2 regions of the Citrobacter portucalensis genome follow, and region 1 is predicted to be linked to the other one. Evidence: riboswitches for the same ligand, from Rfam matches in the RefSeq annotation. Region 1 holds a riboswitch; the other holds the start of a gene.

Region 1 (3,113 bases):
TCGTTCTTCAGTTCGGTCATTTTTGCAGTTCCTTATTGCGTCAGTCCATCAGTGTATCACCACTCGCTCTTTACTCGTACTCAGCCCGACACATTGCCACAGTGTCTTCAATCAATCGACGCGCGACAGTACCCGGCGGGGGTAAGAGCGGTAAGTCGTCATAGCGATACCAGTTCGCTTCCAGCAGCTCTTTCGGGTCGATGACGATTTCGCCGCTATCATACTCCGCCATAAATGCGGTCATCAAAGACTGCGGGAATGGCCAGGGCTGAGAAGTGACATAGCGCAGATTTTTCACCTTAATCCCGCTTTCTTCCATAACTTCACGCGCCACCGCCTGTTCTAAGGTCTCGCCCACTTCGACAAAACCTGCCAGTACGGTATGCACGCCGTTACGATGGCGAACATGTTGGGCAAGCAGGATGGAATCATCTCGGCGAATAGCGACAATTATGCACGGGGCAATTTGCGGGTAATAACGTTCACGGCAGTGGCTACAGAGCATCGCCCACTCCGTTTTACTCGGGTGCATGGGATGGCCGCAGTAGCCGCAGAATTTATGCGAGCGATAGAACTCCGCCAGCTGTATGCCGCGTCCGGCCAGTTGAAACAGGCCAACGTCCTGGTCAATGACCTGGCGCACCGACCCCATATCGTGTCGACGCTGCTGCTGCACCAGCCAGACAGTCTCCCCTTCCCACTCGCCTATTGGCAGCGCGCGCTGACCAATCAGATCAAAACGGGCTGCGTCGCCATAAGGTAGCTCGCCATGAGGTAACCATAACTTTTGCTCATGACTGACGATCCACCAGCCGCTATCTAATTTTTCAATTATACGATCCATATCTCTTGCGCAACCTTTGCTTCACAGGCATGTTGTTTACATTATTTTTACATTTACGGGTGAGCAGTTCCTAAACACCATCTTGCGGAGTCAATCATGCTAAACCAGCTGGAAAGCCTGACGGAGCACGTCGGAGGAAGTAATAAACTGGTTGATCGCTGGCTACATGTACGTAAGCACCTGCTCGTGGCTTACTACAATCTGGTTGGCATTAAGCCTGGCAAAGAATCGTACATGCGACTCAATGAAAAGGCGCTGGATGATTTTTGTCAGAGCCTGGTCGATTACCTCTCCACCGGACACTTCAGTATTTATGAACGTATTCTCCATAAATTGGAAGGGAACGGGCAGCTTTTAAAAGCCACAAAAATTTGGCCGCTGCTGGAAGCCAATACGCAGCTGATCATGGACTACTATGACTCCAGCCTGGAAACTGCGATTGATCATGATAACTTCCTTGAATTTCAACAGGTTTTATCGGATCTCGGCGAGGCACTGGAAGCCCGATTCGTGCTGGAAGATAAGCTGATCATGCTGGTATTTGACGCAATGCACGAGAGTAACACTCTCAAACGTCATGCTTGAGATTTGCGGCATTAACGCGTAGTTTACATTCATTACCTCTTTACTGAGGTTACTTCTTGTCGGAGTGCTTATTTTCCACAGCAGCATGAGTGGAAAAGGCTGAGACCGTTAATTCGGGATCCGCGGAACCTGATCAGGTTAAAACCTGCGAAGGGAACAAGAGTCAATCTGCAATAGCATCGCCCCCGGGCGAGCTTCTCTCTTGCTTCATCCGTCGTCTGACAAGCCATATCCTTACTTTTATTTGGAATGAGCTATGTCTGCCACTACTAAACCATCACGCCGCGAACAGCGCGCTCAAGCCCAACACTTTATCGATACCCTGGAAGGGACCGCCTTCCCTAACTCAAAACGCATTTATATTACCGGTTCGCAGCCGGATATCCGCATTCCGATGCGCGAAATTCAGCTCAGCCCAACACTGACTGGCGGTAGCAAAGACAACCCGCAGTTCGAAGAGAACGAAGCCGTTCCGGTATACGACACCTCCGGACCGTATGGCGATCCTGACGTGGCGATTAACGTCCAGCAGGGTCTGGCAAAGCTGCGCCAGCCGTGGATTGCGGCGCGTAACGATAGCGAAGAATTAGACGACCGGAGTTCCGCTTATACCAAAGAACGTCTGGCCGACGATGGCCTGGACGAGCTGCGTTTCACCGGCCTGCTGACGCCAAAGCGCGCCAAAGCGGGTAAGCGAGTCACCCAACTGCACTACGCCCGCCAGGGAATAGTGACCCCGGAGATGGAGTTCATCGCCATCCGTGAAAACATGGGCCGCGAGCGCATTCGCAGTGAAGTGCTTCGCCACCAGCATCCGGGGATGAACTTTGGTGCACGCCTGCCGGAAAACATCACGCCGGAATTCGTGCGTGATGAAGTGGCCGCGGGCCGCGCGATTATTCCTGCCAACATCAACCACCCGGAATCCGAGCCGATGATTATCGGTCGCAACTTCCTGGTGAAGGTTAACGCCAACATCGGTAACTCTGCCGTCACCTCCTCCATTGAAGAAGAGGTAGAGAAGCTGGTGTGGTCGACGCGCTGGGGCGCGGACACGGTGATGGATCTCTCCACCGGTCGCTATATCCACGAAACCCGTGAGTGGATCCTGCGTAACAGTCCGGTACCGATCGGTACTGTGCCGATCTACCAGGCGCTGGAGAAGGTCAACGGGATCGCCGAAGATCTCACCTGGGAAGCCTTCCGCGACACGTTGCTGGAGCAGGCCGAACAGGGCGTCGACTACTTCACCATTCACGCGGGCGTGCTGCTGCGCTACGTGCCGATGACTGCCAAACGCCTGACCGGCATTGTCTCACGCGGCGGTTCAATTATGGCGAAATGGTGCCTTTCTCATCACAAAGAGAACTTCCTGTACGAACATTTCCGCGAGATTTGCGAAATCTGCGCCGCCTACGACGTCTCTTTGTCGCTGGGTGACGGCCTGCGCCCGGGTTCAATTCAGGATGCGAACGACGAAGCGCAGTTCTCCGAGCTGCATACGCTGGGCGAGCTGACCAAAATCGCCTGGGAATACGACGTGCAGGTGATGATAGAAGGCCCGGGTCATGTGCCCATGCATATGATCCAGCGCAACATGACCGAAGAGCTGGAGCACTGCCATGAAGCACCGTTTTACACCTTAGGGCCATTGACCACCGATATCGCACCGGGCTACGACCAC
Region 2 (3,113 bases), 2.1 Mb from region 1:
CTGGGAAGGATAAATATTAATGATCTTGATAAGAAAAAATTTGAGCTTCACCCGGTAATATTCACCTGTCAGGCCAGTGGGGCTGGGAATCTGAAGTTTACGCCTGATAATCTGTTATTTTATTTTGAACCGATGAGTCCATTGGCGGAGGATTCAATGACCCTGACCAACGATTATGGTACTGCGGCGAATAGCGCAGGGTCGGTAGGATTTCAGTTATCAATGGACGGTTCAACGAGTATTGGTTATGGCAGAAGTAACCTGTATCGATCTGGCGATGTGAAAGCGAATATAGTACCAATCAATATTTACGCCCGCACCAGAACGTATGCAGGGAAAGTCACTGCGGGAGAAACAATGAGTCGGGTAAAGGTCGTTATTGACTATAATTAAAAAGTAAGTAAAGCAAGAAGTTTACGCACCCAACTATACTGGGTGCGTTTTTTTATCGATGATAAAAAATCTCGCCGTCGTAGGCTTTAATGATCTTAGCATCGGCATCGTTGACCAGCACATATGCGCCGCCCATGTAGGTCCAGTGGGTGCCTGCTGTCGGTGCGGGCAGGTTGCGCAGATTCCACTGTTTAATGGTGTATTCTTCGGTGAGATACAGTGGTGGAACCTTGTCACCGGGTTTGAAATGGGTGAAGTCAGCAATAAAGCTGCTCAGTTCATACTTATCGATACCGGTGGGGGCAGCTGTTGCAGCTGGTGCGGCCCAGACGACGCTGCTTGCAAGCAGAAGTGCACCCAGCAACATTTTATTCTTCATACCCATCCTCTCTACCTCTTCGGGTCATCAAAATCAGTCATGTATCATTCCTGGCATACAGGATGTCTGACAAGCACTATTTTGTGATCACTCCAGTCATTTCGTAAAAAGTGTAAATGAAAGTACAGAATTGCAGCAACCTTGACCAGTAGTTTCACTGCGGGAGTGGGGAGTGCGCCAATTTACATCGTTAAGCACAGGCAGTATCCTGTTACTGAAACCAGCGTATTACGTTTGTGTTTCAACGACTCGGGGTGCCCTTCTGGTGAAGGCTGAGAAATACCCGTACCACCTGATCTGGATAATGCCAGCGTAGGGAAGTCTGACACTGCTCGTGTCCCTTCTTCGCGCGGGCAGGAGCTGAACAATGCAGCCTGACCTGCACAGCCGCGCGCTCGCGGCTCACACTTTGCACCAATTTAGAAACTTATCCCCGCTCACACACTGTATGACCAATGAGGTCGTGCAAAGCTTTACTGCCAATACGTTACTGGCGCTGGGCGCATCGCCTGCGATGGTGATCGAGCCTGAGGAAGCCAGCCAATTCGCCGCTATTGCCAGTGCGTTGCTGGTTAATGTCGGCACCTTAACTCGGGAACGGGCCGCGGCGATGCGTGCCGCAGTTAAGCAGGCTCATCATGCTAAAACCCCGTGGACGCTCGATCCCGTTGCCGTAGGCGCGCTTGAGTTTCGCCGCCGCTTCTGCCTGGAATTATTGTCACTACAGCCTGCTGCTATTCGTGGCAACGCTTCGGAAATACTTGCTCTGGCCGGCATGAACGGTGGGGGACGCGGCGTGGATACAACCGATACGGCTGTCGCTGCGCTTCCGGCAGCGCAGGCGCTGGCTCGTCAGATTGGGACCATTGTCGTGGTGACCGGCGAAGTGGATTACGTCACCGATGGTCAGCGTACCGTTTGCGTGGACGGTGGTGACCCGTTGATGACTCGCGTGGTGGGCACCGGATGTGCTCTTTCAGCGGTTGTTGCGGCCAGTTGCGCTTTACGTGGTGACCGACTTGATAACGTCGCCTCCGCCTGTAGCTGGATGAAACAGGCCGGGCAAATCGCCACCGGGCAATCAAACGGACCGGGTAGCTTTGTCCCGGCATTTCTCGACGCCCTCTATAACCTGAATGCCCAGGAGCAAGCATGAAACGGATTAACGCATTAACGATCGCTGGAACCGACCCAAGCGGTGGCGCGGGTATTCAGGCTGATTTAAAAACCTTCTCGGCGCTGGGCGCTTACGGCTGTTCCGTTATCACGGCGCTGGTGGCGCAAAATACGCGTGGGGTGCAGTCGGTGTATCGCATTGAACCTGATTTTGTCGCCGCGCAGTTGGATTCTGTGTTCAATGATGTGCGTATTGATACGACTAAAATCGGTATGTTGGCTGAGACGGACATTGTCGAAGCTGTTGCCGAACGTTTACGTCGCCATCGGGTACAAAATGTGGTGCTGGACACGGTGATGTTGGCGAAAAGCGGCGATCCGTTGCTGTCGCCCTCGGCGGTAGAAACGTTGCGTACCCGTTTGTTGCCGCAGGTTTCGATTATCACCCCTAATTTACCCGAAGCTGCTGCACTGCTCGGGGCATCGCATGCGCAAACTGAGCAGGAGATGTTAGAGCAGGGAAGGGCGCTACGGGCGCTGGGCTGCGAGGCAGTGTTGATGAAGGGCGGTCATCTGGATGATGCGCAAAGCCCCGACTGGCTCTTTACGCGCGATGGTGAGCAGCGTTTTACCGCACCAAGGGTGATGACCAAAAACACCCATGGCACCGGTTGTACGCTATCGGCGGCGTTGGCAGCCCTGCGTCCGCGCCATAACAGCTGGGCCGATACCGTACAGGAAGCCAAACTGTGGCTTTCAGCGGCGCTGGCACAGGCCGACACGCTGGAAGTTGGCGAAGGAATCGGTCCGGTGCATCATTTCCACGCGTGGTGGTAATGGGTATACTGGCTGCAGAAACGGCGGCCAGGAAAAAGATAAATGGAACAAGCGCATACCCAGCTTATCGCACAACTGAATGAACGTATTTCAGCGGCGGATAACACGCCGCTGTATATGAAATTTGCGCAGACGGTGAAGAATGCTGTGCGCAGTGGGATCCTGGAGCACGGCAATATCCTGCCCGGCGAGCGCGACCTCAGCCAGTTGACCGGCGTTTCTCGGATTACGGTACGTAAGGCGATGCAGGCCCTGGAAGAAGAAGGTGTAGTAACACGTGCCCGCGGTTACGGAACGCAAATTAACAATATCTTCGAGTATTCGCTTAAAGAAGCGCGCGGTTTTTCTCAGCAGGTGGTGTTGCGCGGTAAAAAACCGGATACTTTGT

What was found. A riboswitch is a leader RNA that binds a small molecule or an ion and turns the genes downstream of it on or off. The one in region 1 is predicted to bind thiamine pyrophosphate.
Region 2: another riboswitch for thiamine pyrophosphate. It lies ahead of thiM (hydroxyethylthiazole kinase); the one in region 1 lies ahead of thiC (phosphomethylpyrimidine synthase ThiC).

What each region holds. Positions count from the first base shown of each region.
Region 1 covers NZ_CP092466.1:4,809,114-4,812,226, forward strand. The annotation lists gene hemE (uroporphyrinogen decarboxylase) at 1-20, opposite strand, end outside; gene nudC (NAD(+) diphosphatase) at 71-844, opposite strand; gene LY264_RS23195 (Rsd/AlgQ family anti-sigma factor) at 941-1,429, shown strand; TPP riboswitch at 1,480-1,602, shown strand; gene thiC (phosphomethylpyrimidine synthase ThiC) at 1,686-3,113, shown strand, end outside.
Region 2 covers NZ_CP092466.1:1,837,176-1,840,288, forward strand. The annotation lists gene LY264_RS08795 (fimbrial protein) at 1-393, shown strand, start outside; gene LY264_RS08800 (RcnB family protein) at 446-778, opposite strand; TPP riboswitch at 1,013-1,108, shown strand; gene thiM (hydroxyethylthiazole kinase) at 1,140-1,928, shown strand; gene thiD (bifunctional hydroxymethylpyrimidine kinase/phosphomethylpyrimidine kinase) at 1,925-2,725, shown strand; gene LY264_RS08815 (GntR family transcriptional regulator) at 2,768-3,113, shown strand, end outside.